DNA from 2 places in the Nocardia sp. CDC160 genome. Region 1 is predicted to be linked to the other one. Evidence: riboswitches for the same ligand, from Rfam matches in the RefSeq annotation. Region 1 holds a riboswitch; the other holds the start of a gene.

What was found. A riboswitch is a leader RNA that binds a small molecule or an ion and turns the genes downstream of it on or off. The one in region 1 is predicted to bind glycine.
Region 2: another riboswitch for glycine. It lies ahead of gcvP (aminomethyl-transferring glycine dehydrogenase); the one in region 1 lies ahead of VMT40_RS13780 (sigma factor-like helix-turn-helix DNA-binding protein).

Annotation. Positions count from the first base shown of each region.
Region 1 covers NZ_JAYKYT010000002.1:1,341,070-1,348,405, reverse strand. The annotation lists partial or broken gene VMT40_RS13800 (Chromate resistance protein ChrB) at 1-124, shown strand, start outside; gene VMT40_RS13795 (MFS transporter) at 121-1,320, shown strand; tRNA gene VMT40_RS13790 (tRNA-Lys) at 1,395-1,470, opposite strand; gene VMT40_RS13785 (hypothetical protein) at 1,744-1,944, shown strand; gene VMT40_RS13780 (sigma factor-like helix-turn-helix DNA-binding protein) at 1,941-2,525, opposite strand; glycine riboswitch at 2,567-2,660, opposite strand; glycine riboswitch at 2,661-2,748, opposite strand; gene VMT40_RS13775 (hypothetical protein) at 2,846-3,553, opposite strand; gene VMT40_RS13770 (cyclase family protein) at 3,677-4,324, shown strand; gene VMT40_RS13765 (hypothetical protein) at 4,462-4,857, shown strand; gene VMT40_RS13760 (L,D-transpeptidase) at 4,884-6,089, opposite strand; tRNA gene VMT40_RS13755 (tRNA-Lys) at 6,301-6,376, shown strand; gene VMT40_RS13750 (GGDEF domain-containing protein) at 6,339-6,995, opposite strand; gene VMT40_RS13745 (hypothetical protein) at 7,134-7,336, shown strand, end outside.
Region 2 covers NZ_JAYKYT010000005.1:221,569-228,904, reverse strand. The annotation lists gene VMT40_RS28765 (GMC family oxidoreductase) at 1-442, opposite strand, end outside; gene VMT40_RS28760 (CDP-alcohol phosphatidyltransferase family protein) at 630-1,247, shown strand; gene gcvH (glycine cleavage system protein GcvH) at 1,310-1,708, shown strand; gene garA (glycogen accumulation regulator GarA) at 1,894-2,361, shown strand; gene ftsR (transcriptional regulator FtsR) at 2,406-3,197, shown strand; gene VMT40_RS28740 (bifunctional nuclease family protein) at 3,264-3,737, shown strand; gene VMT40_RS28735 (MerR family transcriptional regulator) at 3,956-4,522, shown strand; glycine riboswitch at 4,679-4,774, shown strand; gene gcvP (aminomethyl-transferring glycine dehydrogenase) at 4,935-7,336, shown strand, end outside.

The sequences.
Region 1 (7,336 bases):
CCGTGACGTGTTCGGCGCCTCCGCCGCGGCTGAGACCGGGCAGCAACTCGAGCATTGCGCCGACCGCGTTCTGATCGGCAACTTGGGCGCTGAACCCGATGTCGCGCAGGAGGACTCACGATGACCAGCGGGGCGGGCGTCGGAACAGGGCTGGGGCGTCGACCGTTGTTTCCGCTGTATGCGGCCGGGTTCGTGACCGCGTTCGGTGCGCACAGCATTGCGGCCAGTCTCGCGGGATTCACCGGGCAGGAGCATGCGAGTCTGCTCACCCTGGGCTTGCTGCTGGCCGTGTACGACGGCGCGGAGGTGCTGCTCAAACCCGTGTTCGGGACGCTGTCCGACCGCATTGGCGCCCGGCCGGTGCTGCTCGGCGGATTGGCGGCGTTCACGCTCGCGTCCGCGTTGTTCGTACTCGTCGACAACCCCGGACTGCTCGGGATCGCGCGCTTCGGTCAGGGCGCTGCCGCTGCCGCGTTCTCCCCGGCCGCCGCGGCGATGGTCGCGCGGCTCACCCCTGCCACCGGACACGGGCGCGCGTTCGGTAGCTACGGCGCGTGGAAAGGCTTGGGCTACACCCTCGGTCCGCTGCTGGGCGGTGTCCTCGTCGCCATCGGCGGCTACCCGGTGTTGTTCACCGCCCTCGCGGTGCTCGCCGCGGGCGTCGCGGTGTGGGCGGCGATCGTGGTGCCCACGGTCGAGGTGTTGCCGAAAACCCGTCAGACAGTGGTGGATCTGGCGCGCCGTCTCACCAGCGCGGCGTTCCTGCGCCCGACCGCGGCCCTGGCCGGGGCGACGGCCGCCCTCGCGGTCGGGGTCGGATTCCTTCCCGCGCTCGGGTCCCGTCACGGGCTGGGACCCCTGGCCACCGGCGCGATCGTGTCGCTGCTCGCCGCCACCGCCGCACTGGTGCAGCCGCGCGCCGGACGCGCCCGCGACGCCGGTCGACTGCGTGATCACTCCGGTATGGGTGCCGGGCTCCTGCTCACCGCGCTCGGGATCGCCGTCGCGACGATCCTGCCCGGGATCGCGGGCCTAGTGTGCGCGGCCGTGATTATCGGTGCCGGTACCGGACTGATCACGCCCCTGGGATTCGCGCACTTGGCAGCCACCAGCCCACCCGACCGCCTCGGCCAGACCATGGGCGCCGCCGAACTCGGCCGCGAACTCGGCGACGCGGGCGGCCCACTCCTCGTCGGCATCACCGCCACCGCCGCAACCCTCGACACCGGATTGCTCACCCTAGCCGCACTTCTCACGGCTCTCGCGCTGACAACCACTCTCACCCAACGACGAACGACCACCCCCACCGTCGGCACCTAGCCGTTACGAGGGTTGGAGTAGGCCCAGGGCATAGAGGTTGGAGCCGATGATCTGGTGTGCGCGGCTGAGGATTGTGGTGCGCCATCAGGGACTCGAACCCCGAACCCGCTGATTAAGAGTCAGCTGCTCTGCCAATTGAGCTAATGGCGCGTGGCACCTCGTGGGTGCGGAGAAGAAGATAGCAGGGGTGGGGGTGGGAAACCGAATCGGTGGACTCACCAGGTGTGCCAGGGGTGCGGACCGTGCGTGCCGAAGTCGGGAGCGGTGGGGGCGGGGGGTTCGTGGGTGTAGCAGAATGGTTGCCGCCGGTGCGGATTCGTTGCCGGACTGTTCTGTTCGACGCAGCGCACCGCACGCGCACCACGATGCGCCACGGTGTCGCGGGTGGGTCTGCTGCGACCAATCCATGCGGAAGGTTGATACGTGCGCAAGCACCTGATCACGGTGGCGACCATTGCACTCCTGGCGGGAACGGTTGCCGCCTGCGGCGATCATCGCAGTGCCCCTTTGACTCCGCCCGCGCCGACGTCGTCGGTGCCGTTCCTCGGCGGCGGTCAGATCCCCGAAACGATCGACGTACCGACCACGACCCCCGCCACCACCTCCACGACCAAATCCCGCTAGCGGCCACCGAATTCGCCGACGGGCTGGCGCTTCAGCAGGGCCAGGGCGCGGGCGGTGTGCCGGTGGACGCGCAGGACCGGGATGCCCAGGGCCACAGCGGTTTCGGTGGGGGACAGGCCGACCGCCACGCGCAGGGTGAGAAGGTCGCGCTGACCGTCGGACAGCTGGGCGAAGAGGGAGGGGCGGGAGTGCTCGTAGCGGCACAGGCGGACCGCACGGCGGATCGTGGTGTGCGCGAATTCGAGGAAGTCTCGGCGCGCGGTGCGGGCGGTGGGCCAGCCGGTGATGATCGCGGTCGTCACCTGGTCGGCCAGGCGGTCGGAGACGACGTTCGCGCCCAACTCCGCGCGGCAGCACGCGGTGGCGAAATAATGCGTGTAGGTGAGCAATTCGGCGAGCGCGACGCGGCGACCCGAGGCCGCGGCGGCCAGGGTGGCGGAACTGGGAACCGCTGCCCGCGACGGCGTCGCAGCGGTCATCGATGTCACGGCGGTCGTGGGCGTCGCCGCGCGGGCGACGGGCTGGGTCGCGTGGACGGCGGGTGAGGCCACGCGGGGCAGGGAGGCGGTATCGACGGTCATGGGAGGTCCTCGAGTCAGCCGGGCATCCGCCCGGTTATCGGATCTCCCCCTCTGTCATGGGACCTGAGAGCTTCGCCGCATGCGCGACTTGCACCGTAGGTGAGGCGCTCCATACGCCTGACTTTCCAGAGTGGCCTGGTCGAAACGGTATCTGTGCCTGAGAGATTCCGGGGAGGTTGCTCCTTCGGCACCCCGGATCCGGGGTTTCTCCCGCCACGACTCATAGCGGCCGGGTATTCGATTGTTCGAGCCAGCCTAGCCGATGCACGGGGTCGCCCACACCGGCTGGCAACCCCATGGCATCCGAATTGTGGCCGATCTCACCGGGGATCGCTGAGCAGCCACTGCTCGCGCGGGGTGCGGCGGCGCTCGCGGCGACTGCCGACGCGCGCCCGCGCGGCATACGCGAGCGTGCTCTCCTCCGCGGTCAGCTGATGCCAGCCGCTGCCGCCGCTGATGTCGAACGCGCCGATATAGCCGCCGGGCAACAACTGGAACGGCTCGGTGATGTGCTTGCCGTAATCGAACTGGGTGCTCCCGGGCTTGCGGAAGTTCTCGAACCAGGCCGGAAACACGAAGTCCGACACCAGCACACCGTCGATCTGATAGCCGTACTGATCGGCCTCGCACGCGTCGGCGACCTCGTAGGCGTAGAGGCGTCCGGTGGTCCCCGTGGTGAACACGTAGGCGGCCAGGTTGATGTCGGGATCGCCGAGCATCTCGAGCAGTTCGTGGCTCGCGGTCACCGTCCACTGCAGTCCGGCATTGGTGTCGCTGCGCGCGAACACCTTGCCCAGCGGCAGACCCTCGTTGGTGAGGTCGTGGTAGCCGAGCGCCCCGGCCTGATCCGAATCGTCGGCGATCACCACCCACCACGCGCCCGGCTCCGGCTGCTGACCGCTGCCCACGAAGCTCAGCTCGGCGTCACTTCCCCAGACCGGCGCCCAATCCCGGTGCACCTGCGTCTGCAGCGCCGGGACGACGGCGGAAACCTGGGCGTCGGTCAGTACGGTACTGCGGTTCAACACGGCAATATGTATGGCAGACATGGCGATTCTCTCGTCGTTGTGGCTGAAGCGTGGTAAGCGCGGCGTCATTCGATCTTGCTGGCCGTCATCATCTCGCGAAAACCCTAGGGAGGCAGGCCAAAAGTGCGCATTATCGATCTTTCGGTCCCGATTCGGTCCGGTATGCCGGTGTATCCCGGCGATCCGGAGGTCACCATCCGGCCCGCGTTGACCGTAGCCGCCGACGGGGTCAATGTGCTGCATCTGGACCTGGGCTCGCAGACCGGCACGCATGTGGACGCGCCGAGCCATATCGACGACTCGTTGCCCACCCTGGACGAATTGCCGCTGGAACGATTCACCGGCCCCGGTGTCGTGATCGATGCCCGCGGGGTCGGTGCCGGTGGCGCGATCGGGCGGGAATTGTTCGAGGGTCGCGTCGCCCCGGGGCAGATCGTGCTGATCGCGACCGGTTGGTCCGAGCATTGGGGCACACACGCCTACCTGAACCATCCGCATCTGACGGTCGAGGCGGCCGAGTACCTCGTCGCCACCGGGGTGCGCACCCTCGGCATCGACGCGCTGTCGGTCGATCCGACTCCCGCCGAGGAGATTCCGGTGCACCGGATCCTGTGCGGCGCGCACGCCGTCATCGCCGAGAACCTGACCGGACTGGCCCAGCTGCTCACCCCCGAAAACGCTGGTCAGCCCATGGAAGTATCGCTGTTCCCGCTGAGTCTGCCCGGCGCTGACGGGGCTCCGGTGCGCGCCGTCGCCCGCCTCGGGGCATGACGGTGACCCCGGGAAACCGTGACAGAAACACCAGTGTGTCGCATTTTGCGGCGCGGCTCACTCGATCTTCGTAGACTGCTCTGGATTACCGGGGGCGTCGGGGCCCCCGACCCACGCCCGATCCGAAGGAATCCGCAGTGAACCGTTGTGCCGTAACCACTTTGCTAGCCGTTGCGGCTATCCTCCCCGTCGCGCCCATCGCCTCGGCGGAGATCGTCCTCACCGACGCCTCCTCGACAACGGCCACCGCGCCCGGCGCCACCGCGACCACGCCGGGCACCGCGGCCCCCAGCCCCGGCACCGGCGTCCCCGGTGAGAAGGACGACCCGAACAACCCCATCGAGTCCGATGTCGAACTCGGATCCTCGGCCTTCAAGCTCGGTGGCGCGCTCGGCTCGGCGACCACGGGCTCCTCGGGTCAGAAGGGCCTGTGCACGGTCCTCGGCACCGCCTCCTCGCTCGGCGGCCTCGCGGCCCTGGGCTGCGGCAACCTCAATGGCGGCGGCGGCATCGGCCCCGGCACCATCAAGTAGTCATTCAGCCGCGGTCGGCGCGGCGTTCAGCCGCGGTCGGCGTTACCCGCCTTCCACTGCTCCCACGGAATGTTCCAGTCGCCCAGCCCGTCCACGCCCGACAGCGTCCCGCCGACCGTGTTCTTCACAATGGTGATGTCACCGCGCTTGACGTTGTCGTAGACCCACTTCGCGTCGGACGGGCTCAGATTGAGGCAGCCGTGGCTGGTGTTGACCGAGCCCTGCGCGCCCACCGACCACGGGGCCGAGTGGAAGAAGATGCCGGAGTAGGAGATTCGCGTCGCCCAGTCGATCGGCGTCTTGTAGCCGTTGGGCGAGTTCACCGGGACGCCGTAGGTGGAGGAGTCCATGATGATGCGGTCGAACTTGTCGCCGACGATGTAGACGCCATTGTCGGTCGGGGTGGAGTCCTTGCCCATCGAGGTCGGCATGGTCTTGATGACCTGGCCGTTGCGCTCGACGGTCACGATCTTGGTGTTGTCGTCGGCGGTGAAGATGGTGGCGTCGCCGACGGTGAAGCTGGAGTGGATGTCGCTGTCGCCGACCAGGCCATTGCCCAGGTCGTGTCCATAGGCGTTGACCGCGATGTCGACCTTGGTGCCCGGGGCCCAGAAGTTCTGCGGCCGCCAGCGCACCTCACGGTTGTTGACCCAGTAGAACGCGCCCTCGACCGCCGGGGTGGTGGTGATCTTGATCGCGTCCTGGGCGGCCTTGCGGTCCGGAATGTTCTCGTCGAACTGCACGGCCACCGGCTGCCCGATGCCGACCACCTCGTTCTCGGCCGGAAGCAGGTACGGGTGGGTGCGGTTGTTCGGGGAGATCGTGGTGAAACTCATAGTCGTGGTGGCCGCCCCGCCCAGGCCGATGGCATCCACGCTCAGCTTGTAGGTGCGCCCGAATCCCAACTGCTCGGCCAGCTTCCACGAGCGGCCGTCCTGCGCCAGCTCACCCGGCACCGCCTTGCCGTCCGGGCTGGTGAGCACCACATTGGTGAGCGTGCCGTCCTCGACCTTCAGCGTCAGCTCCCCGGGCGACACGCCCTTGTCGCCGTCCTTGATCGGGGCGATCAGCTTCGGCTTCATCAGCTCGCCGATCGGGTTGGAATCGATTGCCACCGTGGCGGATTGGTGCTTCCCGGACGAACAGCCGACCAGCGCCAAGGTCAGTACGGACAGCACCGCCCCGACTCCCAGCAGCTTCCCGGTACGTCGTCGACCCTTCGCATCAGTCATCGCAACCCCACTCCCACGTCTCGGCGCACCCGGTCCCACAGCGCTCGCTCCAAACATCCGTGATCACCCCCTGCGCGTTAACAACTCTCGACATGCTCGCAAACGCGCAGCTCAGGGGGGCGATTTCACTTTCGGAGCCGAAGCCTGTTAATGTTCTTTCCGCACCGCAGAGCGGCCGGAGCGAAAGCCAAGGCCCCCGGCGGAGTAATCCGCGCCATTAGCTCAATTGGCAGAGCAGCTGACTCTTAATCAGCGGGTTCGGGGTTCGAGTCCCTGATGGCGCACCACAAGAAGCTCCCGACCGGATATTTCGGTCGGGGGCTTCTTGCGTTCCAGGGGTTCCACCCCGTCGCCGTCGGTGATGACAAAGGTATTGCCGCCCAGATGTTTTGCGCGATACATGGCGGAGTCGGCCCGGTGCAGCAGGCGGCGGAGGCTGGACTCGGTCCATTCCGCGTCCGGTTGCGAGGCATCGATGAGGGCGACGCCGACACTGGCCGTGATGGTGACCGGCAGGCCCGGTGTGGTCTCGACGGCGGCCCGCAGTCCCTCCGCCACGGCCGCGGGGTTCTCGCGCAGATAGCCGACGACGACGAATTCCTCACCGCCGGTCCGGGCGACCAGGGCGTCCGATTCGACGGTGTCGCGCAGACGCTGCGCGGCGAGCACCAGCACCTCGTCGCCGAACGGGTGCCCGAAGGTGTCGTTGATGGTCTTGAACCGGTCCAGATCCACCGAGGCGACATAGAGGGACCGGCGGTCGCAGCGGCCGACGCGGGCGGCCAGATAGGAGTCGAGGCCGCGGCGATTGAGCAGCTTGGTGAGCGGATCCGACAGGGCGTCCACCCGCACGATCCAATGGCACAGCTGCACGAACGGCAGGATGACGCCGACCACGACCACCATCACCAGAATGATGTCGAGGCCCAGGGCCAGATCCTGGAAGCGGCCCCCGGTGTGTGATTCGCCGCGCCCGGTGGCCGGAAGGTAGCCCAAAGCGATCAACGTGGCCAACATCACGGCCACCAGCATCGACCACCCGACATGCAGGGCCAGAATGCGCGGACCGTGGAACACGGTCACGTATCCACCCATCGCCATCAGCAGCACGATGCCCAGGACCGCGATGACCCGGTCGCGCGCCAGCAGATCGTTGGCGGCGGTATCGAGGTCGAAAAGCGCTATCCAGACCAAGGATTCGGCTTCGCGCGGCCACGGCAGCAGCCACCAGCGCAGCGTCCACAGCC
Region 2 (7,336 bases), on a different contig from region 1:
CTGCCACGGAACGGATCACGTCATCGGCGGGCGTCATGCGCGGATTCGGCGCGACGCCCAGCATGCGCTGCGCCTGGTCGTAGTAGGGCGCGAGCTCCGAACGCCAGTCGGTGATGTGCGCCCACTGCTTGTCGGTGTAGAAGGCGGGCAGCGGCTCGTAGAGCGTGTTCCCGTAGATCAACGACCCGCCGCCCACCCCGGCGGCCGAGAACACCGCGCACTTGCCCAGCACGCTGATCCGCTGCGTCCCGGTCAGCCCGAGGCGCGGGGCCCAGATCGACTTGCGCACATTCCAGTTCGTCTTGGGAATGTCCTCGGCGTTCCAGCGCCGTCCGGACTCGAGCACGGCCACCCGGTAGCCCTTCTCGGTCAGGCGCAGCGCACTCACGCTGCCCCCGAACCCGGAACCGATAACAACGACGTCATAGTCGAAGTCGGGCATGGTCATTCCTCTCGCTGCTCAACCACGGTATGAGAAGGATTGCACACAAATCTCTCATTTGGGGGTTCGGGGGCGAAGCCCCTGAGAGCCCCCGAGAGTTGGGGTTGCGCCATATCGGTTCGCTCCGAGCTGGGCGAGGCGGCGTGCCCGGATGGAGATGCCGGAGTGATTGCGGTAAGACCGGGTTGTGACAACTGAGCGGAACGCCGAACCGGTCTACAGCGACCGGATCTTCACCGTGCCCAATGTGCTCAGCGTGATACGGCTGATCGGCGTCCCGGTCTTCCTATGGCTGCTGCTGGTGGAGAAGGCCGACGGCTGGGCCTTCACGCTGCTGGTCCTCAGCGGCGTCACCGACTGGCTCGACGGCAAACTCGCCCGGCTGCTGGACCAGTCGTCGCGCCTCGGCCAGCTGCTGGACCCGCTGGTGGATCGCCTCTATCTGCTGGCGACCCTGGGCGGCTTCCTGATTCGCGGCATCCTGCCCTGGTGGGTGGTGGTGATCCTGGTCGGTCGCGACGCGATCCTGACCGTCACCCTCGGCATCTACAAGCGCCGCGATCTGCCCCCGCCCGATGTCATCTACCTGGGCAAGGCCGCCACCTTCGCCCTCATGTCCGCTTTGCCCTGGTTGTTGGCGGGGCAGATGGACTGGGCCGCCGCGGGTTTCGGTCGCGCCTTCGGTGGGGCATTCTTGATCTGGGGCACGGCGGTCTACGTCTGGACCGGAATCCTCTACCTCGGCAAGGCAGTCGCCGTGGCCCGAGCGATACCGCCCGTGCCGCACCATGATCACTCCCGATAGGGTGTGCGGCGGACGGATCGACGACGATCCCGAGAGGAACGCCCGTTGAAAGGACACTGCCTGTGACCGCAGTACCCGAGGATTTGCGCTACTCCGAGGAACACGAGTGGGTGAGCAAAGTGGGTCCGACCCGGGTGCGGGTGGGCATCACCGATTACGCGCAGTCGCAGCTGGGTGACGTCGTGTTCGTGCAGCTGCCCGCGATCGACTCCGAGGCGCCCGCCGGGGAGAGCATCGCCGAGATCGAATCCACCAAGAGCGTGTCCGACATCTACGCCCCGCTCGCCGGGAAAGTCGTTGCGGTGAACGATCTTCTGGACGCCGAGCCGGAGACGGTCAACTCCGACGCCTACGGCGACGGCTGGCTCTTCGAGCTCGAGGCCGACTCCGCCGAAGCGCTCGACGCGGCGCTCGGAAAGCTCCTGGATGCCGCAGGTTATCAAGGAGTTATCGGAGGCTGAAGGAGCCTTCACAGTTCTACCTGCACGGGTACGCCCTGGCAGGGTACGGTCAATGCCAACAGAAGTGCGCGCAGCCGGTGCCCGGTATATCCGGACCTGCCCGAGGCGGGAAGCGGCCGGAGTGCCGCATCGCTGAGGGCACCAATTGCTTGCATGGATTATTCGGTTCGAGGAGGAGAGCAAGGGTGAGCGAGAACAAGGACCCGGGTTACCAGGAAACGGCAGCAGAGACCACTTCGGTGTTCCGCGCCGACTTCCTGAACGAGGTCGACACGTCGCGCCCCGAGCAGACAGGCGAGCAGCCGGTACAGGGAGTGGAGGGTCTGCCCGCGGGCGCGGCCCTGCTGGTGGTCAAGCGTGGTCCGAACGCCGGTTCGCGCTTCCTGCTCGACCAGCCGACCACCTCGGCGGGCCGCCACCCCGACAGCGACATCTTCCTTGACGATGTCACCGTCAGCCGTCGCCACGCGGAATTCCGCCAGGACGACGACACCTTCCAGGTGGTCGATGTGGGCAGCCTCAACGGCACCTACGTCAATCGGGAGCCGGTGGATTCCTCGGAGCTGCAGAACGGCGACGAGGTCCAGATCGGCAAGTTCCGCCTCGTCTTCCTGACGGGCCCCAAGCCCGCCACGAGCGATTCGGCTCTATAGGGCCGAGCGGAATGACTGGCGCAGCGCAGTGGACGCGCGGAGGCATGTCGATCGGCTCCGTGCTGGATCTCCTGCGTCCGGATTTTCCGGACATCACCATCTCCAAGATCCGATTCCTGGAATCGGAGGGTCTGATCAGCCCGGAGCGCACGCCCTCGGGGTATCGCCGCTTTCACGTGGCCGACGTCGAGCGCCTGCGCTTCGTGCTGACCGCGCAGCGGGATCAGTACCTGCCGTTGAAGGTGATCAAGGAACAGCTCGAAGCGATCGACAGCGGGGCGGCGACGCTCGGGGTCCGGGAGGCCCGGGCCCGGGCGAACGCCGTGGGAGGGGTCGGGGCCATGCCCGATTCGACATCAGCGTCCGATTCGAGGGACGCCATGTCCGCCAACGGGGGCGGCCGCCTGCGGCGGCTGAACGCGGTGCCCGGTGAGGTGTCGCCCGAGGAGCTTCGGTTCGATCACGAAATCCGGATCACCCGGGCGGATCTGCTCGATCAGGCCGGTATCGACGAGAAGTTCCTGACGGAATTGATTCGCGCCAATCTCATTACGCCCGGTGCGGCAGGCTATTTCGACGGCGACGCCGTCACCCTGGCCCGCACCGCCAAGGCCCTGAGCGAATTCGGTTTGGAGGCAAGGCATCTGCGCGCCTTCAAGCTGGCCGCCGATCGCGAGGCCGCCATGGTCGCCCAGATCGCGGCACCGATCGCCAAGAGTCGCGACGCGGACGCGCGCGCTCGTGCCGAGGAGACGGTGCGCGAGTTGGCGGCGTTGTCGCTGACCCTGCACACCTGCCTGGTGAAGACCTCTGTGCGCGCTTCCCTCGGCGGCTGAAATCTTCGCCTAGACTCGGTATTACAGCCGGGGGCTGGCGGCCGGTGTGGATTGGGAGGCAGTGCGATGAGCGAAATGCGTGTGATCGGCATCCGTGTCGAGCAGCCACAGAATCAGCCCGTGCTGTTGCTCCGGGAAGTCTCCGGTGATCGCTACCTACCCATCTGGATCGGGCAGGCCGAGGCCACCGCGATCGTGCTGGAGCAGGAGGGTGTGACCCCGATCCGCCCGTTGACCCACGATCTGATCAAGATCCTGATCAAGGAGCTCGGCCACACCCTCAAGGAAGTGCGGATCGTGGATCTGCAGGAGGGCACCTTCTACGCCGACCTGGTCTTCGAGAACGATCTGCGCATCTCGGCGCGGCCCTCGGATTCGGTGGCCATCGCGCTGCGCGTGGGCTGCCCGATCTATGCCGAGGAGCCGGTGCTCGAAGAGGCCGGGCTGGTCATGCCGGACGAGCGCGAGGACGAGGTCGAGAAGTTCAAGGAGTTTCTCGAATCGGTATCTCCCGACGACTTCAAGGCCACGGACAGCTGACCAGTTCCTGACCTGGCGATGATCCCGGGTTGATCTCCGAACGAGACAAAACCGTGTCTCTACCTCAGGTTTAGGTTTAAAAACACGCGCCCGGTGATCCTTGGATGGACCCGATTCTCCCGCAACAATCAGGGGAGTAGCCTCGATTGATAGGCCAACGCTCCAGAGTCGATTGACAGAGCCCAGCCCTTGATAGGCAAGCAGTAAGGGAGTAGTCAGTGGGAGATCAACCGCAACCTCAGGATGTGGTGCAGCCAGGGCTGTTCCCCGATGACACGGTGCCGGACGAACTCGTCGGCTACCGCGTGCCCAGCGCTTGCCAGGTGGCCGGAATCACCTACCGCCAGCTCGACTACTGGGCCCGCACCGGACTGGTCGTCCCGTCCATCCGCAGTGCCACCGGATCCGGCAGTCAGCGCCTGTACTCGTTCAAGGACATCCTGGTCCTCAAGATCGTCAAGCGGCTGCTCGACGCGGGCATCTCGCTGCAGAACATTCGCATCGCCGTCGATCATCTGCGCAGCCGCGGGGTCGAAGACCTCGCCGGAATCACCCTGTTCTCCGACGGCACCACCGTCTACGAGTGCTCCTCCGCCGAGGAAGTGGTCGATTTACTGCAGGGTGGACAGGGCGTGTTCGGTATCGCGGTCAGCGGTGCCATGCGCGAATTGACCGGCGCCATAGCCAACTTCCCGGCCGAGCGCGCCGAGGACGGCAGCACCTCCGAGCGTCCGGAGGATGAGCTGTCGTTCCGTCGCAAGGCCCGGATGAGCAAGACCGGTTAGTCATCTTCTTCACAACGAGCGCGCCGCCATGCGGCGCGCTCGTTGGTGTTTCCGGTGGTTATCGGTGAAAGGGGGTTCGGGGGAAGCCCCTGAGAGTCCCGAGAGTTGGGCGGCAACATTGTTGTAACCTGCGTCCCCTTAGACTGGCGAGTGCGTCGCAGCCGTGCGGGAGAGTTCCGGGGGTAGCCTCGGACGCCGAAGGAGCAGCACCTCCCCGTCAATCTCTCAGGCACAAGGGACCGTGCGGAGTTTCGGCGCCTCTGGAAAGTGGTGGCCGCGCGTCACCCGCCCATGGTGAAAGGGCAACGGCCGCAAGGTCGGGGCCCGAATCTCTCAGGCATCGAGGACAGAGGGGGAGGGCAGACGTAGCGTCGGTCCCCGGGCCGACCCCCGCCCACCCCATGGAGCAGCCGTGATCTGGACTCGATCCTTCGCCGACCGCCACATCGGCCCCGACAGCGGTGAGACCGGCCGCATCCTCGAGGCCGTGGGCGTCGAGTCGCTGGACGAACTCGCCACCAAGGCCGTACCCGCCAGCATTCTGGACGCGCCCGAGGGCAATGGGCTGAATGCGCTGCCCGCAGCGGTCTCCGAGCACGAGGCGCTCGCCGAGCTTGCGGCGCTTGCCAATTCGAATACCGTCGCCACCTCCATGATCGGGCTGGGGTACTACGACACGCTCACCCCGCCGGTGCTGCTGCGGAATCTGATCGAGAACCCGGCCTGGTACACCGCGTACACGCCGTACCAGCCGGAAATCAGCCAGGGTCGGCTGGAGGCGCTGCTGAACTTCCAGACCATGGTCGCGGATCTGACCGCGATGGAGGTCGCCAACGCGTCCATGCTGGACGAGGCGACCGCCGCGGCCGAGGCCATGACGCTGTTGCAGCGGGCCAACCGCAAGAGCAAGTCTTCGCGGCTGCTCATCGACTCCGATCTGTTCCCGCAGACCCGGACGCTGCTGTACACGCGCGCCGAGCCGCTGGGGATCGAGATCGTCGAGGCGAATCTGGCCGATGAGGCGCTGCCCGAGGGTGAGTTCTTCGGTGTGATCGTGCAGCAGCCGGGTGCGTCGGGTCGGATCGTGGACTGGGCTCCGGTCATCGAGGCCGCGCACGCGCGGGGCGCGCTGGTGGCGGTCGGCGCGGATCTGCTTGCGCTGACGCTGATTACGCCGCCCGGTGAGCAGGGTGCGGACGCCTGCTTCGGCACCACGCAGCGTTTCGGTGTGCCGCTGGGCTTCGGCGGACCGCACGCCGGATACCTCGCCGTGCACTCCGCGCATGCGCGGCAGCTGCCGGGCCGACTGGTCGGTGTGTCCGTGGACGCGGACGGCAATCTGGCCTACCGGCTCGCGCTGCAGACCCGTGAGCAGCACATTCGCCGGGAGAAGGCGACGTCGAACATTTGCACCGCGCAGGTGCTGCTGGCCATTTTGGCCGCCATGTACGCCTCCTATCATGGCGCGGACGGGCTGCGGTCGCTGGCGCGGCGGGTGCACGGGCACGCGCAGTGGCTGGCCGCCGGGCTCGGTGACGCGGTCGTGCACCAGACCTTCTTCGACACCGTGCTGGTGAATGTGCCCGGTGGTGCGGAAGGCATTGTGGCCAAGGCGAAGGGGAGCGGCATCAACCTGCGGCTCGTCGACGCCGACCATGTGGCCATCGCGTGCGATGAGGTCACGACCGACGCCCATGTGGTCGCCGTGCTGGACTGCTTCGGCGCGGAGATCCCGGTTGGACCGGAGGGCGCGTTGTTCCACGGCAAGCAGCGCCCGCACATCGAGGTTCGCACCTCGGAATTCCTGACCGCCCCGGCATTCACCAAGTACCGCACCGAGACCGCCATGCTGCGCTACCTGCGTGCGCTCTCGGACAAGGATATTGCCTTGGACCGCAGCATGATTCCGCTCGGCTCCTGCACCATGAAGCTGAACGCGGCCGCGGAGATGGAGTCCATCACCTGGCCCGGCTTCAACCGGGTGCACCCGTACGCGCCGGTCGAGGACGCTCCCGGTCTGCTGAAGCTGATCGAGGATCTGGAGGGCTGGCTGTGCGCGGTCACCGGCTACGACCGGGTTTCCTTGCAGCCCAATGCCGGTAGCCAGGGCGAGTACGCGGGTCTGCTGGCCATTCGCCGCTACCATCTGGATCGCGGTGACGCGCACCGGGATACCTGTCTGATCCCCTCCAGCGCGCACGGCACCAATGCCGCCTCGGCCGCGATGGTGGGCATGCGGGTGGAGGTCGTGAAGACTCGCCCCAATGGGGATATCGATCTCGACGACCTGCGCGCCAAGATCGCCGACCACGCCGAGCGCCTGGCCTGCATCATGATCACCTACCCGTCCACGCACGGCGTGTACGAGCACGAGGTGGCCGAGCTGTGCGGACTCGTGCACGAGGCGGGCGGCCAGGTGTACGTCGACGGCGCGAACCTGAACGCCCTTGTGGGACTTGCCCGTCCGGGCAAGTTCGGCGGCGACGTCAGCCACCTGAACCTGCACAAGACCTTCTGTATCCCGCACGGCGGCGGCGGTCCGGGCGTCGGCCCCGTCGCGGTCCGCGAGCACCTGGCCAAGTACCTGCCCGGCGACCCCCTCGAAAAGGGTTCGCACGCGGTGTCGGCCGCCAAGTACGGCTCCGCCTCCATCCTCCCCATCACCTGGGCCTACATCCGCATGATGGGCGCCGACGGCCTGCGCCGCGCCACCCTCACCGCCATCGCCTCCGCGAATTACATTGCCCGCAAACTGAACCCGCACTTCCCGGTCCTCTACACCGGCGACAACGGCATGGTCGCCCACGAGTGCAT